Regions from separate parts of the Acetobacterium sp. KB-1 genome, predicted to be linked through region 3. Evidence: riboswitches for the same ligand, from Rfam matches in the RefSeq annotation. Region 3 holds a riboswitch; each other region holds the start of a gene.
What was found. Region 3 has a riboswitch for cobalamin ahead of nikB (nickel ABC transporter permease). Riboswitches for the same ligand answer to the same signal wherever they lie in the genome.

Region 1: it holds a riboswitch for cobalamin, as region 3 does, so the genes downstream of both, DOZ58_RS03905 (iron ABC transporter permease) here and nikB (nickel ABC transporter permease) in region 3, are expected to answer to the same signal.
Region 2: it holds a riboswitch for cobalamin, as region 3 does, so the genes downstream of both, DOZ58_RS14080 (ECF transporter S component) here and nikB (nickel ABC transporter permease) in region 3, are expected to answer to the same signal.
Region 4: it holds a riboswitch for cobalamin, as region 3 does, so the genes downstream of both, DOZ58_RS09575 (energy-coupling factor ABC transporter permease) here and nikB (nickel ABC transporter permease) in region 3, are expected to answer to the same signal.

What each region holds. Positions count from the first base shown of each region.
Region 1 is NZ_CP030040.1:832,913-837,380, forward strand. Features, by position in the region: gene DOZ58_RS03895 (ABC transporter substrate-binding protein) at 1-407, opposite strand, end outside; gene DOZ58_RS03900 (ABC transporter ATP-binding protein) at 428-1,156, opposite strand; gene DOZ58_RS03905 (iron ABC transporter permease) at 1,171-2,121, opposite strand; cobalamin riboswitch at 2,302-2,485, opposite strand; gene DOZ58_RS03910 (LysR family transcriptional regulator) at 2,941-3,843, opposite strand; gene DOZ58_RS03915 (FAD-dependent oxidoreductase) at 4,189-4,468, shown strand, end outside.
Region 2 is NZ_CP030040.1:3,044,291-3,048,758, forward strand. Features, by position in the region: gene DOZ58_RS14070 (aromatic acid exporter family protein) at 166-777, shown strand; gene DOZ58_RS14075 (alpha-ribazole-5-phosphate synthase) at 898-1,629, opposite strand; gene DOZ58_RS14080 (ECF transporter S component) at 1,727-2,260, opposite strand; cobalamin riboswitch at 2,380-2,548, opposite strand; gene DOZ58_RS14085 (aminodeoxychorismate/anthranilate synthase component II) at 2,797-3,384, shown strand; gene pabB (aminodeoxychorismate synthase component I) at 3,378-4,468, shown strand, end outside.
Region 3 is NZ_CP030040.1:2,653,666-2,658,133, reverse strand. Features, by position in the region: gene gyrA (DNA gyrase subunit A) at 1-281, shown strand, start outside; gene DOZ58_RS12275 (PTS sugar transporter subunit IIA) at 281-733, shown strand; gene rpe (ribulose-phosphate 3-epimerase) at 770-1,420, shown strand; gene DOZ58_RS12265 (PTS sugar transporter subunit IIB) at 1,458-1,742, shown strand; cobalamin riboswitch at 1,979-2,167, shown strand; gene nikB (nickel ABC transporter permease) at 2,323-3,261, shown strand; gene nikC (nickel transporter permease) at 3,263-4,099, shown strand; gene DOZ58_RS12250 (ABC transporter substrate-binding protein) at 4,141-4,468, shown strand, end outside.
Region 4 is NZ_CP030040.1:2,047,988-2,052,455, reverse strand. Features, by position in the region: gene DOZ58_RS09585 (ABC transporter ATP-binding protein) at 1-15, shown strand, start outside; gene DOZ58_RS09580 (FtsX-like permease family protein) at 8-2,008, shown strand; cobalamin riboswitch at 2,230-2,411, shown strand; gene DOZ58_RS09575 (energy-coupling factor ABC transporter permease) at 2,580-3,317, shown strand; gene DOZ58_RS09570 (energy-coupling factor ABC transporter substrate-binding protein) at 3,295-3,594, shown strand; gene cbiQ (cobalt ECF transporter T component CbiQ) at 3,799-4,468, shown strand, end outside.

The DNA of each region.
Region 1 (4,468 bases), 1.8 Mb from region 3:
GGTATCCCTGCATCTTCAATCGCTTTTACATAATCTGGATAACGTTCAACAATCATTGTTCGTGCGATTACAACATCTGGATCAGCTGCAATTAACAATTCCGGATCATCTTTATAACTAAATTGCTCTTTTTCTAAAACTGCTTCAGGATAATTATCGCTGGTTCCTACCCCGATAATTTCACTATCTAGACCCATTGAAAAAAGATTTTCAGTATGTGCTGAATAAAGTGATACAACTTTTTTTGCTGGCTCACTCAAAGAAATTTCTACACCACTATCATCAATAAATCTTATTTCTGAATCCCCTGTTGTTTGAACCGCTTCTGTCGTTGAACACCCTGTCAACCCCATTAGTCCTGTTAATAACACACAAAATAATGCCACTATTGCTTTAAATCGTTTCATTTTCTTCTCCCCTTTTTTTACTATTCTAAGACCAAAGAATGATTAAAAAAATCACCTTTGACTTTAAAAACATCGTATAATGTTTGACTGGTTAATACCTCTTCACTTTTACCACAATCATAAATTCCATCATGGTTTAATATAATTAATTCATCACAATATTTTCGTGCTAAGGATAAATCATGAATAACCATGATCACTAATTTACCTTTCTCAACTTCCGAACGCAATTGTTTGAAAAATCTCACCTTATAAAAAATATCAGCATTTGATAATCCTTCATCCACTAAAATCGCATTACTTTCTTGGGCTAATACTTTGGTAAAAAACGCACGTTGTACTTCACCACCACTTAATTGTGTTAACGGTTTATCGCAATACTCACTTAAATCATTTTCTTTAATCCGTGTATTAATAATTATGTCATTATCTTCACGACTCATACTATCATGAGCATAGCGGCCCATTGACACCAATTCTTTTAGAGTATACGGAAACTTTACAATTGTACTTTGTCTCATATATGATAATTCTTTCGCCATTTCTTTTTGAGAATAATCACCTAGTTGTTTTCCCTTGAGTAGCACTTCCCCAGAATTCATTGGAATATCTCTTGAAATAACATTAAGTAACGTCGATTTCCCAACCCCGTTTGGTCCAATAATCCCATATAAAATATTAGGATGAAACTCAATACTGATATCATTTAGGATTTTCTTTTTACCATAACTCACATAAATATTTTTCATATTTATCATCCTGCTTACCTCTTTTTCATAATAAAAATATAAATAAAAAACGGCCCTCCAACCATGGTCGTTAATACCCCAACTGGTATTTCATGTTGCAAAACAGTTCGGGTTATAGTATCAGCTAATAATAAAAACAAGGCCCCTAAAAGGGCACTCATTGGCAATACTTTACGATTATCTGCGCCAACAAAAATACGACATAAATGTGGTACAACCAAACCAACAAATCCAATAATGCCACACAATGATACTGCAAATGCGGTTAATGTGACAGCTGTCAATAATAATAAACGATATACAAAATCATAAGCAATTCCAACGGATTTGGCCTCTTCTCTTCCTAATGTAAGAATATTTAATTCTTCCATATACCGGGATGCTATAAAATATCCAATCGCAGTAATAACCGCAACAACACATACTTTTTCAATAGGTTTTGATGCTAAATTTCCCATCAACCAATAGACCATTTCAACAACATCTTCATCTGCTAAACTCTTTAATAAGCTAATTCCTGCTGAAAAAATGCTTCCAATAATAATTCCAGCTAAGATTACATTAGCCGAATCCAAGGTGCCTTTTACTCGTGATAACCACATCACAATTGCAATTACAACATAACTAAAGACAATTGCCAAAATCTGAATTGGCAGTGCCACCCCAAAGGCAATATTAACGTAAATTGCCAAACATGCTCCAAAGGCGGCTCCTGATGAAATTCCTAAGGTATAGGAATCTGCTAAAGGATTTTGGAGTAAGCCTTGTAAAATTACACCACTTGACCCTAATGCGCTTCCCACAAATATCGCCGCCAACACTCTGGGAAAACGAATTTTATAAAAAATCGTTTTCCCAATCTCAGAATCTATTTCCGTTAGATTCACTTTACCAACATTTATTGCAAATAGCCCAAGTCCAATCAGTCCAATTATAAGAATCAAATTAATCCATTTACTTTTCATAAAATATTTCCTGCCATTATTCACATTCCTGCTTTTTTATTTATTATTAATGTCAAAAATAGCTTTATTTTTAAACGATTAACAACCTTTATAGATATTTATCAAAAAAACTCTTAGTTTCTACTAAAAACTAAGAGTTTATATGTTATACAATAAAATCATCTCCATTACTTGTAGAGTACTTGTGATACAATAATAGGCAGATATTCTGACTCAAGCATTCCCATTTTTTCACCTTCCCAGTTTCCCAGTGGTTTATTGAAAAAACTAAACTTTTACAGCGGCAAGACCGTGTAGGATTTTCACCTAACTTCCCCTTTTATTAATCGTTCAGAAACGATTATCCTATTACAATTATTTAATTACTCTTATAATAACATAATTGTAAAGTATTATCAACATATGTCAATAACATTATTTTTTAATTTTAACTTTCTTTCAAAAAATACAAAAGCCACCTCATCACAAGGCGGCCTTAATTGTATTAATATTTGAGTTTTTATTTGTCTAAGCACGCAAAAAATAATACAATTTAGCGTAATGCCATTTACGCTAAATTGTATTATTACGCTAAAAAGTATAAACTACTATATTTATAGCTTTCTAAATTTTTTAAATATTTCGTTCAGATGATTTTCTAATATAACGTCAACTAGAAAGTGACCCAAGGGTGTTACAATTTCATTGTAGCTGAACAAAGATTAGTATCAATAATATCCGAAAATAACCCTTCCTGAGAAAAACGATTCAAAACAGCAACCTGTCTTAGATCGTTTTTCTCAATTTTTTACAAAATTTGTTTCTGATTAAGAGCCATGCTTACCCCTCCTTCATTTGCTGACTTTCTGTCAAGGCCTGAATAAACTTGCGGATCGCCGGGCTCTTATCTTCTTTCCGGCAGGCTGCGATCACATCAAATCGGTACTGATCCCCTTTGAGAGGAATGCAGCGGATCCGGTCATTGGCATAGAACTTGAGCTTTCCGGGAATAATCGCCACTCCATCCCCGGCTTCGGCCATCAATAAGGATGAGCTGATACACTCATAACGGAGCATCTTATTCGGGGGTATTTTTTCGGCGTTGAAAACCTTATTCATATAGGTTGCATAGCCATTGAATTTGTCATTGGCCGGCAGCAGAATCCGCTGTGAAAAGAGTTCATCAATGGCCACACTTTTCTTTCTGGCCAGCGGATGGTTTTTGCTGACTGCCACCCGCAGCACATCGGGATATAATTTATAAGTATCGCACCAGGAACTGAGCAGCTCCTGGTCGAAATCGAGGGTGATAATAACATCGACCTCATTGGTCTTTAATTTTTGCGGTAGATCGCCATAATCGCAGGAAAGCAAAGTCAGTTTAACGTGGGGACAGGCCTGTTCAAATAATTGCGCCGATGGTCCCAGAATTTCCCTGGTGTGGGCATGGAGATAACCGATTCGTAATTCCATTTCAAGCCCGGCGACGGCCATTTTTACTTTTTTCATGCTCTCATCATACTGATTGACAATAATATTGGCCTCGGTCAATAAGATCCGGCCAATCACGGTCAGTTCCAAATGGTGGTGGCTTCTGGTAAATAAAGACGCTCCGACTTCTTCTTCCAGGGCGGCAATGTGCTTACTCAATACTGATTGGGTAATAAACATTTCCTCTGCCGTTTTGCTGAAATTAAGATTTCTGGAAAGCGCAATAAACTCTTTCAATAAATCAATTCGCATCGATTTTTCCTTTCCTTTTCCAGATTAAGCTGCTGATGAGCTTGTAGGTCCTCTCATCAGCAATCGCCGCGGTTAACGCGATCGCCTGAAACATCTGGAAACTTTCTCTCTTTATTCTACCTGATTAATAAATTTCCGGCAAGAAACCTTCATTTATATTTAATCTTATATTATTCGTCTTAAGCTAAAGAATACAAGAAGGACTATTCTATTTTGGAATAGATCATGGTCTTTTTTGAATTTCACACTAAATCCGCCGAATGATATAATTCGTTTACAATGATAAATATTTAACAAAATACTTGTAATTATTTATCCACATTACAATTAAGAGGAGAATTACTTATGAACCTGAAGTACCCCAATCTTTTTTCCCCCATCAAAATTGGAAACATCACCTACAAAAACCGGATTTTTTCGGCACCGATCTCGTTGCAGGAACTGTCCCCGGAACTTACCTTAACTCAGGAAAACATTGCCTTTTTTGAGCTGCGGGCCAAAGGCGGCGCTGCCAATGTTACCGTTGGTGTTGCCAATGTGCTGGACACCGGTCGTGGTCATACCAAGGAACTGGCGCTGGATAATCCTCTGATTATGCCATCCCTGACCCATTGTGCCCGAACCA
Region 2 (4,468 bases), 390 kb from region 3:
GAGATGCGGCGTGAAAACAGTTACATCAGCCTGAAAATGATTACGCTATTGACTTAATCTCATATGAGAGTATACTCTAGTTAAAGAAACATATTATAACAAAACTTTTGCTGGGAACAAAATGTTGATAGTAAAAGTCAAAAAAATAATTGGAGTTAAAAAATCATGAAATTATGTAATCTGCCAGCTATTGGTATGAGAAACATAAAAACGGTGTTAGCAGTCTTTATCTGTGTGGTAGTATTTGCAATTATGGGACCGGAGTTCAATCCGCTCGTTGCTGCAATTGCGGCCGTGATTACGATGGGACCGAGCATTGAAAATTCGATTGAAACGGGCTGGAATCGGATATTGGGAACCCTCTTTGGAGGTGTAGCGGGAATGTTGGGTATTTTTATTGCTCGTTTAATCCCATATCAATACGCCTATGTTTTCATCATTCCGTTAGGAATTATGGGACTGATTTATCTGTGTAATACAATTAACAAGTCGGGTGCTATCGTTATTACCTGTGTGGTTTTTCTCATTTTAATGACCACCTATCCTCAGGATACGGGTACCTATATGCTGGCCCTTTTAAGACTTCTGGAAACGGTATTTGGTATCGTTGTGGCGTTTTTAATCAATCGCTTTATTAAATTGCCGGAATGTGATAAAAACCCGGATGAAAGCCAAACAGAGGCGGAAAAAGAGTTGGTCACGGTCGAAGAAAAACCGGACAGCGGTTATAAAAAATTTAAAGTGTCAAACCTGTTGTATATGATATTCAAACCCTAGATTTTACGTTTATTCTGGATTTTTGTGACGTCTAGATTAACTAAAATATAATTACCCCTCCCCTTAAAAAAGAGACCACCCTTAATACCAGGTGGTCTTTTTTTATTTGCAAATATTTTGTTATCTGAAATAACCAATAATGGTCAGCTTATCCTTAAAGATGGCAGCCAGTCCGGATAGGGCTGAGGGCTTGATGCTGGCAATTACGGTGGTTGCCGGGCCGGAAGAATCCACTACATTCAGATCATTAGGTAATTGTTCAAATTGGAGCTGGTAAATATTGGCAAGCGTGTTGGCTTCGTATAAAATCCCTTTGGAACCGCAGGGAACGATCTCATTTACGGCAGGGTTCTTAACTAAGGTCTTGAGATCCTGATAATTGGCGATTTCCGGATCGCCATCGAGAATAAGGGCACTGACATATTTGGGTTTACCGATGCAGATCACCACATCTGCAGATACTGAGGGAGTGATTCGCAACCGATTGGCCATTCCGAGTACAAAAATGCCAAAACCGGTCATGCTGGTTTTGAAATTTTCTTCGGTCGAACCATTAATGGGCAGATCTCCGATACCGGCTCGTTCCAATTCTTCCCGAATACCTTTAATCAGAGCTTCGCCGGTGGGGTGCATTTCTCCGACGATGGTGTTGGAAAGACCGATGATCTGGGCGCCACAGGCCAGCAGTTCAAAAAGACATACCCGGGCAGCAAAAACAGAAATGTACTTGGTGGCAACACACAGTTCATCCCCGGGCTTTTCCCCGACGCCACCGCTACTGTCGCAGGCAGTGACCAGGAGGGAATCAGGAAGCTCAATGACGGATAGGTCACGATATTGATAAGTTTTCATACGGTCCTCCATTCGGGGGTTTTTATAATAACGTAAGTGCCATGTATTTTGTGAGTTACTTCGTCATTTAAGAATCAGGTTCTAGCGGAGCTTAAGTTTATGCCTGAGCCGAAGTTGCCGAAGATACCTGATTTTTAACCGATAGGGGTAATGCTTTAAAGACAAGGGCCGCAATCAGGGCATTGATTCCACCCACCAGAGCCAGGGGAAACATCATTGCAATTACTCCGGGCCAGGTTAACATGGGGATTAAAAGCGGCGAACAGAGTAAAAGTAGGATCGGGCCGTTGCAGATAGCGGCAACGATAACGTTGACGATCAGGGCGACGATTTCATTTGCGGCCTTTTTAACAAAAACATAAGTATACCAGGTGGCCACCATGATCAGCCCCATCCCCAGACCAATAGCAAGGTGAACGGGTAGGGTCATTGGGAATCCTGAGGTAAGCGCGGTTAAAAGATGACCGATAATAGCAATAATTGCGCCAGCCAGAGGTCCCATCAACAGGGTGCCCAAAAAGGCCGGCAGTGAATCGAAGGCAATCGTGCCAAAAACTTTTAACTGGGCTCCTACAAAAGAGAGGGCAATTAAAAGCGCCATAAAAACGAGTTGTCGCGTGTTGATTTTCATGTGATACTCCTTAATTTTATTATAAAGCATTTCTATGGCGATGAAAAGAAAATTTGGATAGGTCGATTTAATTAAATAAAAAAGTTCACATCTAATTTAGATGTGAACTTTACCGTCGTCCAAATGGAATCATTTCTGGCAGGTCTCCTGAGTCAGCTTCATCGCAGTTTGTCCCTTCCCGTGAGGTGGTCATGACTTGTGCTCGACTTTACAGTGGTGGGTCCCTACAGGATTTTAACCTGTTTCCCTATTCTCCTTTTTCAAGGCACCAAAAAAGCTTTATTTACTTGAGCAAATAATAGCACATCAGAGATCAATTTGTCAAATTGAAATTGTAAATAATTAAGGGAAAGAAAAAGTAAAGTAATCGTTAAAAGATGATCGCGTCGAGGGTAAATTCTAGCTTAAATCAACCGCGAAAAAAAAGCGGCGATAAAAAAATCGCGGCCAAATATTGCTGCTATAATTCATTGTATTGAATCCTTGGAGTATGGTACAATGCTTTACAAAATGACTAATACTAAGAGGTATAAAAATTGATTCTAATGATCGACAACTATGATTCTTTCACCTATAATTTGGTTCAGTATCTGGAAAAACTGAATGCAACGGTGATTGTAAAGAGAAACGATAAGATTACCCTGGACGAGATTGCCGCGATGGCACCGTCGATGATTGTCTTATCACCGGGGCCATGCACCCCCAACGAATCCGGAATCTGTCTGGATGTGGTGCACCGTTTTAAGGGTGAAATCCCGATCCTGGGTATTTGTCTGGGCCACCAGATCATCGGTCAGGCCTTTGGCTGTAAGATTAAAAAAGCTCTGGAACCGGTTCATGGCAAAGTCCATGCCATCTCCCATGACAATGCCGGCGTGTTTGATGGTCTTAATAATCCCCTGAAGGTGACGCGCTACCATTCTTTGGTGGTTGAAAATCAGGAAATACCGGATTTTTTTGAGATCACCGCCCGAACTGATCAAAATGAGATCATGGGTATGCGACATAAAGACTACCACATCGAAGGGGTTCAGTTTCATCCTGAAGCGATTCTTACCGAAATGGGGATGGAATTATTGGATAACTTTTATCAATCGACAAAAGAAAATGGTGTGCGATGTTAATACAAGAAATAAAAACCGACTTAAGCAGTTTTGAGTGCTATCTTCTATTCAAAGATGAGCCCTATAGTTTCTTTTTAGACAGCGGCAGAGACCCGGACAGTCTGGGACGCTATTCATTTATCGGTGGGAACCCGTTTCTGGTCTTTAAAAGCAAAGCGGACGCCATTACCGTTAAAACCAAAACAGCGACGAAAACGCTTACGGGAGATCCTTTTGATGAACTGCAAAAGCTCTTAAAAAAGTATAAAATGGATTATCCATCCCCGTTTCCTTTTTTAGGTGGGGCAGTGGGTTATTTTGGCTATGATCTCTGTCATCATCTGGAAGTATTTCCCCGCAGTGCCGTGGATGATGTGGGGATCCCCGATTGTTATATGGGTTTTTATGATGGCATTGTGATTATTGATCATAAAGAAGGTAAGACCTATGTGGCCGCCCTGGGAATCGAAGAAAATGAAGCGGATATCATCAGCCGGTTAGCCGCAAAATTTGTCGGCGATCCCAAAATTGCCATTCGTACAGACTTTAAAATTAATGAGAATGTTGAATTTCGGGGTAATTTCACCAAGCCGGAGTATATGAAGGCACTGGATGCAGTTCACGAATACATTTTAGCGGGAGATATTTACCAGACAAATCTGACTCAGCGCTTTAACGCTGATTTACAGCTTAGCCCACTGGAATTATACAGCGAACTCAGAAAAATTAACCCGGCTCCCTTTGCCAGTTACATTGATTTTGGAGAAGGACAGATTGTTTCCAGTTCCCCGGAGCGTTTTATTCTGGTTCAGGGTCGAAACATTGAAACCCGACCGATTAAAGGGACGATGCCCCGGGGCAAAACCGCTGCGGAAGATGCCGCTAATCGGGAGACTCTGGTTAACAGCGAAAAGGATAAAGCCGAACTGCTAATGATTGTCGATCTGGAGCGCAATGATCTGGGAAAAATTGCTAAAACCGGCACCGTTAAGGTTCCGGAATTGTTTAAGTTAGAAACTTATCAGACCGTTTTTCACCTGGTCTCAACCGTTACGGCCGAATTAAAGGACAACCTCGATGCCATCGATTGTGTCAAAGCCACTTT
Region 3 (4,468 bases):
ATAAAGTCACCAAAAAAACCGGTCAATTGGTTGGTTTCTGCGTGATCAGCCGGGATGGCGAAATTATGATGATCAATAATCAGGGCGTTGTTATTAAGCTTGGCGGTAATGATATTACCGCCGTTGGCCGCAATACCCAGGGTGTTCGTCTGATGAAATTAAAACCGGAAGAATCCATTGCCACCATTTCTAAAGTTTATAAGGAGGATCCAGTGGATGATCTCGACGACGATGACGGCGAAAATCAGATGACACTCGTTGATACCACTGAAAAACAATAATGGACTCGTTAATCCATATCGATCGCATTCAAGTCAATTGTACGGTCAAGGATCAGTTTGATGCCATTGCGTTAGCAGCCACACCGCTGCTTTCGCAGGGGTGTGTTACTGAAGATTTTGTTGAAGCGGTAGTGGAAAGAGAAAGAACCTTTCCGACCGGTTTACCCACAAAAATAGGGGTGGCGTTGCCCCATACTGAAGCGAAATATGTATTAAAAGAAAGTATTTCCATTGTGACGTTAAAAAACACCATTGTTTTTGCTGGCATGGGGAATCCCAAGGAAAGTATTTCGGTCCAGATAATTTTTTTACTGGCCATTAATAATCCTGAAAAACAACTAAAGATCTTACAGACGATCATTACCATTATTCAAAATGAAAAAATGTTACAAAAAATAAAAGATGCAAAAGAGCCGCAAATGATTTACAATCTTATTAAGACCTTTTTATAATCCGGTTACAGCATTTCAAAAGGAAAGTAGATATCAATGAATATTAAAATAGCACCCTCTATGCTCAGTGCAGATTTTTCTAATCTGGAACGGGATCTAAAAGAAGTTGAAAAAAATGGCGCCGATTATCTCCATGTGGATATTATGGATGGACATTTTGTGCCCAATATTACCATCGGTCCGGATCAGGTGGCGAGCCTGCGAAAGACCATAAAGATCCCCTTTGATGTTCACCTCATGATTAGCGAGCCGCTAAAATATATCGATCGGTTTGCTGATGCCGGAGCGGATATCATTACCGTTCATGTGGAGTCGGATGGGGAGATTAAGGACTGTATTGACGCCATTGTAAAAAAAGGGGTCAGACCCGGACTGGTGGTTTCTCCGGATACTTCTCTGGAGGTGATAAAGCCGTATCTTGATCACATTAGCATGATCCTGATTATGTGTGTCTATCCCGGTTTTGGCGGACAAAGCTATATTCCAGAAAGCACCGAAAAAATAAGCGCCTGTCGCCAAATGATTGGTAATCGAAATATTGATCTTCAGGTTGATGGGGGAATTAATTTTAACACCCTAAAAGAAGTAGTGGAAGCTGGGGCCAATGTCATTGTTTCCGGATCCTGCTTATTTAAAGGCGATATGAAAGAAAATTTAGGACAGTTCAAAAAAATCATCAAGGGATAAATTCTAAAATTCTAATTATTGAAAGAGGGAATTAACGATGAAACTTGTTTTAGTTGCGTGTGGAACTGCCCTGGCGACCTCGACTGTAGTTGCCAAAAAGATTGAACAGATTGCGCTGGAAAATGGGATTGCCTGTCAAACTGTTCAAGCCAAAGCGGTAGATGCCTTTAAAAAGTATCAAGAATTACATCCCGATGCGATTGTCTGTACCTGTCAACTGGAAGGGGACATTGATATTCCGGTGATTAATGGCCGCGCTTTTTTAACCGGGATTAATTTACAAAGTACCATTGACCAGTTGATTGAAATATTAAAAAAATAGAATTGACAATTGATAATAATTTAACGTATAATTTATTTAGGTTGGATCTAAAAACTAGAGGATAACAAATATTGATTTAAGATCAATAGAAAGGCCATGAAGGTTAAGTTTATTAATTTTCGTGGTTTTTTTTACAAAAAATTTAGTTATTTACCTAGCGTTTATGAATGACAACAGAGGTGTAAGTTAAAACAGAGTCTTGACATTTGTTTTGTTCTGATATATATTACCCAAAAATAATTAAATATTAACCAGGTGTCAGCTGTCATTAAAAAATGATAAGCTGGTGAAAAGGGAAGTTGGGTGTAAATCCCACGCGGTCCCGCCGCTGTAAGAGAAAAGTCACACCAGAAATGCCACAAATAGGCAGGATGTGATGTATTGAAACTTGAGCCAGAAGACCTGCCTGTTTATTGTCTTAATACTCTACGGAAGATAGAGGATGATTTTGTGCTGTGAAAAATACAAACTCACTGTCTTTTATGGATAGTGAGTTTTTTTATGGGCTCAAGGAAAAATCAATTGACATGATGTATGGAGTTAGAATATACTAACAAAATAAAAATCAAGGGGTGAATGCGTGGGAAAATATATTAGGAAGCGGTTAGTGCAGTTAATTCCAATACTGCTTGGTGTTAGTTTTATCACCTTTGCATTAATGTATCTTGCGCCTAGTGACCCCGCTGAAATGAAACTCTCAGCTCAGGGAACCGCAGTCAGCCAGGAGATCCTTGATGAAACAAGAGAAGAGATGGGATTAAACAAACCCTTTCTGGAACAATACCTGAGCTGGCTTTTAAATCTTTTAACAGGTGATATGGGGGTCTCTTATATTGATAATGTACCAGTTAGTCAAAAAATAGTAACGGCAATGCCCTCAACCATTATTCTGGCCGTCAGTTCGATGCTCTTAACGCTTTTAATTGCCATTCCGCTGGGGATTTTAGCAGCTATCCGGCAAAATCAATGGGTTGATTATAGCATTCGTTTTTTTACCTTTGTGGGCACCTCAATTCCCAACTTTTTTCTGGCATTGGTTCTGATTTATGTTTTTGCCATGCAATTAAACTGGTTGCCAGTGTTAGCAACAGGATCGATTCGAGGCTTGATTTTGCCCACCATTGCACTATCGACGGTGATGATCTCAAAATATATTCGTCAGATTCGCGCTGCCGTTCTGGAAGAACTAAATAAAGATTACGTGATGGGAGCCCGCTCCCGGGGGATTCAGGAAAATGTTATCTTGTATAAAAATGTATTAAGAAATTCGATGATCACGGTGGTAACCCTGATTGGTCTATCGATCGGGTCGCTTTTAGGCGGCGCAGCAGTGGTGGAAACCATCTTTGTCTGGCGGGGGTTGGGGAAAATGGTTGTTGATGCCATCGGCGCCCGAGATTATCCGGTGATTCAGGGTTTTGTGGTGTGGATGGCAATTATCTATGTTGTGGTTAATTTATTAACCGATTTATCCTATCATCTTTTAGATCCGCGGGTTAAAGAAGGGTGGGAAACCTAAAATGAAAAAAATAAAACTGCCAATGGATGCCGTTCATAAGCGTTTGTATTTTCTTTTCGGTGTTGTCCTGATTCTAATCGTTTTAAGTCTAGTAGCACCCTGGCTGTGTCCCCATGATCCAAATTTAACCGATTTAAAATTGGCGAAGCAACCGCCCTCGTCAGAATATCCTTTTGGTACCGATAGTTATGGCCGATGTGTTTTTTCAAGAGTGTTAATGGGTGCCAAGGTTTCCATCTTTGCTTCCCTGGCATTAGTAATGGGGACCTTTATCTTTGGAACGGCCTATGGGGTGGTTTGCGGATATTATGGCGGAAAGGTTGACCGGGCACTGATGGGTGTGGTTGATATATTGTTGGCTTTTCCGGATATGATTCTGGCCATTGCGGTAGCGGGTATTTTAGGTGGTGGTCTGATCAATGCCATGATTGCCCTGGCGGTGACCGGCTGGACCCAGTATGCACGATTAGCCCGGGGCAGTGTCATGGTAGTAAAGTCTGAGGTTTATATTCAAGCCGCCAGGATTTCCGGAAACAGTCATTCCCGGATCATGTGGCGGCATATGTTACCGAATATTTCAGGACCCTTAATTGTTACGGCAACCCTGCAAATTGGTGGAATGATGATGGGCATCGCCGGATTGTCCTTTCTAGGAATCGGCGTGCAGATTCCCCAGGCCGAGTGGGGCTCAATGATCAATGAAGGCCGTAGTCTGATGCAGACGGCCCCTTGGATTATTCTCTACCCAGGGGTAGTTATGTTGGTAGCGGTGATGATTTTTAATCTTCTCGGTGATACAGTTCGGGATTTATTAGAACCCAAACAACAAACGATCTAAAACCAGCTACTGGTTTTAAATAAAAATAAAAAGGAGTGAATATGAAAAGAAAAGTATTGATCATGTTGTTGTCATTGATATTAATGGTTGCTGTTTTAGCAGGGTGTGGAAACAGTGAAACCGGAAGCTCGGGAGAAAAACATCTGGTTTGGGGTGAGACACAGGCGGTGAGCTCGCTTGATCCGGCTGTCGATTGGCAGGGTTGGTTTACTGTCCGTTATGCTATTTCAGAGACCCTCTTTAAATTGGACATGGAGCTGGTACCAGAGCCGTGGTTGGCGGAGTCTTATGAAAATGTGGATACCAATACCTGGAAAATTACCATTAAGGATAAGGTCACCTTTTCTAACGGCGACCCGTTAACCGCCG
Region 4 (4,468 bases), 610 kb from region 3:
GAGAACCTTGAATAAGTTTTTTTATCCCAAGTTGGCGCTGGTCAATTTAAAGAAAAACGGGAACACCTACATCCCTTATATACTGACTTGTATCGGATCGATTATGGCTTTTTATACCATCGTTTCAATCCAAAGCAATAAGGGATTAGACGCAATGCAAGGTTCGGAAAGCTTGAAAATATTATTATTCCTCGGGATTATTGTTATTGGCATTTTTGCGGTGATCTTTCTCTTCTATACCAACAGTTTTTTGATTAAACGACGAAAAAAAGAACTGGGATTATACAGTATTCTGGGAATGGAAAAGAAGCATATTGCCAGAGTGTTATTCTATGAAACGCTATTTGTGACGGTAATCAGTTTGAGTTTAGGGCTCCTTGGTGGGGTCCTGATTGGGAAACTGATGTTTCTAATCCTTCTTAACCTTGCTCATATTAAAAGTCCACTTGCTTTTAAGATTGATCAGATGGGTTTGTTATATACGACGGTTGTATTTCTGGCTATTTTTGGCTTGACCCTATTAACTAATTTTTTGCAGGTAAAGCTTACCAACCCCATTGATTTATTAAGAGGTGGGGAGCATGGTGAAAAAGAACCAAAATCTTCATGGCTGATGACGCTCATCGGCGTGATTTCGCTGGGAATTGGCTATGCGATTGCTTTATCAGTGCAAGATCCCATTGAAGCGATACTGCTTTTCTTTGTGGCCGTTATTTTTGTCATCATCGGAACCTATGCTTTGTTTACAGCGGGGAGCGTCACACTGCTAAAATGCTTGAAGAAGAATAAAAAGTTCTATTACCAGTCCCGAAATTTTATTTCAGTTTCCGGGATGATTTATCGAATGAAACAAAATGCTGTCGGTCTGGCTAATATTTGTATTCTCAGCACCATGGTATTGGTCACGATCTCCACGACGGTATCCTTATACATCGGTCAGGAAAGTATGCGGCGGGATTACTATCCCATGGATGTGAGCTTTATTGGTGCGGCTGAAACCACCGATTTTTCGGAGATTGAAAAAATTGTTGTAGCCGAAAAGACCAGTGCCAAGGTGGAAACAACAAATGAACTGTCTTTTGATATGAGTACCTTTACGGCCTTTAAGGAGGGCAGCCATTTTCTGCCGGATATGGTAACGGATGAGAACTTGGATCTAACGTATTATAATACGATCAGTAAGATTACCACGGTACCGCTAGAAGATTACAACCGGATGACGAATCAAAACAAAACCCTGGCAGAAAATGAAGTAATGATTTTTTCAGCCGGTGAGAATTACCAGGAACAAACCGTGGTTTTTGGCGAAAATCTGTTTTTGGTGGTTGAACAGCTCGAATCAGTGCCGATGGACTTCAAAAAGAAATTGATTACCGGAAATAGCTATTATATCATTGTCAATGACGAACAGATGATGTCGACTATTTACACGGCCATGAATGCCAATAAAGACAATGCTGACAGTGAGTCACCAGCGATTCATCACGCCATGATGTTTAATCTCAGTGGCAGTGAAGATAATATTAACCATTTTTCAAAACAGGTGAGGGCTTCGGTTAGTCAGCTCAATCCGGATATTGAGATAAGAAATATTTATGAATCACTGGCAGAACTTTATGGAATATTTGGTGGTTTTTTATTCCTGGGTGTATTTCTGGGCTCCCTCTTTATGATGGCCACGGTGTTAATTATCTATTTTAAACAGATTTCTGAAGGTTATGAAGACAGCGAACGGTTTGTCATTATGCAGAAGGTGGGGATGGATAAAACCGAGGTTAAAAAAACTATTGGCAAGCAGATCTTAATGGTATTTTTTCTGCCCCTGGCCGGAGCCATCATCCACGTGGCTTTTGCCTTTCCGGTTATTACTAAAATGTTAGCCGCCTTCCGGCTGACCAATATACCCCTAATTCTTTTATGCACGCTTGTGGGGGTTGTTGTTTATGCTTTAGTGTATACTGGGGTTTATCTACTCACGGCCAGATCCTATTATAAGATGATTCATTAATAGTTACAACGATTGGTTAATAAGAATCCCTCCCAGTTCATTTAATTAAAAGATCAGTGTTGCCTATCGTAATAGGGGCAGTTAATGGGCCTTATTGAAGGTTTGTAAAAAAATAGAGGGAGGCATCAAAGCTACATGTAAAACTGCTTTTAGCCTTAATTCACTTAAAAAAAACTGTACATTTATCGTATCCATGTTATAATATAACCACAATTAAATAAAAATGTAAAAAATCATTTAGGATGAAAAATTTCATTGAGGGAATCTGGTTAGAATCCAGAACGATCCGGTCACTGTAATTAGTTATGTCTCCTTAAATTGGCCACTGGGCACGTTTTGTCTGGGAAGGCGAGGAGAATAAAAGCTATAAGTCAGGAAACCTACTAATATGATGTACTAAAGTGTCCTTCCAGGGAAAAGGGAAGTTAGTAACATTAACAAAAGTTGGTTCTTGGTGTGAATCATAGAATTGATGGATATGTGTAATGATAAAACCTTTTTTCCCATAGTATTGTGGGGAAAAGGTTTTTTTTCGGTAAATTATCATAAAATGGAGGTTAGCATGGAGAAAATGAAAAAAACCATGACCGTTGTGGGAATCGCGTTTTTAATGGTTGTTTTGGCTGCCCAGCCTGTAAACGCTATGCATATTATGGAAGGCTTTTTACCCATTGGTTGGGCTGTTTTCTGGTGGGTGCTAGCCCTGCCGTTTATCGCCTTCGGACTCTATCAGGTTGGGAAGATATTCAAAGACAAACCTGAGCAAAAAGTTCTTTTAGCCATAGCAACGGCTTTTACCTTTGCCTTATCAGCGTTTAAACTGCCTTCGGTAACGGGGAGTTCTTCTCATATGACAGGGATCGGCTTGGGCGCGATCCTCTTGGGACCCTTTGCCACTGTAGTAGTTGGTACCATTGCGCTTTTGTTTCAGGCGCTGCTGCTGGCTCATGGCGGGCTGACAACTTTGGGTGCCAACGCCTTTTCGATGGCAATTGTCGGATCTTTTGTGGCTTACGGGATTTACAAAGGGCTGTCAAAAATCAATGTTCCCAAAGCCTTAACCGTTTTTTTAGCCGCCTTTATTGCCGATCTGGCAACCTATGTAACCACCTCCATCCAGTTGGGACTAGCCTTTCCGGACCCGGTCGGGGGGATTGTAGCTTCCGTTGTTAAGTTCTTAAGTATTTTTGCGATTACCCAGATACCACTGGCAATTATCGAAGGCATTTTAACCGTACTGGTGGTTAACGCCATTTACCAATATAAAGAAAAGGGGATTATTTCAAATGAAACTCTCACCGATAACTAAGGTTGTTCTGATTTTATTAATTGGCGCACTGATTATTATCCCTCAGATTGCTTTGCCGGACGCTGAGTTTTCAGGCGCAGATGATGCTGCTGGAACAGCCATCACCGCAATCGATGAAAATTATGTGCCCTGGTTTGAAAGCTTGTTTGATCCCGGCGAGATGGAAGAAAACCTATTCCTCTTCCAACAGATTTTAGGTGTCGGCGGTCTGGGAATCTGCTTTTTCTACCTTTATAAAAAGTCGAAAAAAAATGAAAAAGCCGATAAATCAGTGTAAATAGTAAGATAAAGCAGTACCGACACTTGTTACATCATGTTGTGACCTAGGGGTCAGACCCTGTGCATCAAGGCGGACACGGCGGGAGCCTGTCCGAGCTTGCAGTATACATCAGATTAACAATTGGTCGGTACGGGAGTTTGTCACCAACCTGAAGTCCGGCGACTTATATAAATATTAACTGCATCTTAGAAGGAGACAACCATGATTGATCGTTTTGCCCATACCAATAAACTAAACAATGCCAATCCTACTGTGAAGGTAGTGGTTTCGTTAGTCATGCTCCTTTCGGTTTTCTTCATCAATGAACCCCTGTATATGGCAGGGGTTTTTGGTGTTATGGTGGGGTGTACCCTATTGTGGGCAAAAATTCCGGTGCGGATTTATCTGCATACCCTGATTTTTGACTCCCTCTTTATTATCCCCGGAGCCCTGGCGTTATTGTTTACCATCGCCAGCGGAAGTCGTGGTAGTGGTGATTATTTATTTGCATTTAACTTTTTTCAGTTTACCATCGGTATCACTGCCACCAATCTGGTGCTGGCCAGCCTGGTTTTCTGTCGAGCGATGGCAGGAGTTTCCTGTATGCTTTTTTTAATTTACACAACCCCGGTGATGCAGATCGCCGGAGTCATGAAAAAAGCCCATATCAGCAATACTTTTTTAGAAATATTTGTTTTAACCTACCGCTTCATCTTTGATTACTGGGATAAACTTAAAGTCATGGCAACTGCCCAGGAATTGCGGTTTGGCTATCGCAATTTTAAAGTTGCCATCCAATCCATTGCAATGATGTTAAGCAATTTGTTTCTCATGGCCATTCAGAGCTACGAGGAGATGACACAAACCCTGGAATTAAAGCAATATCAGGGAG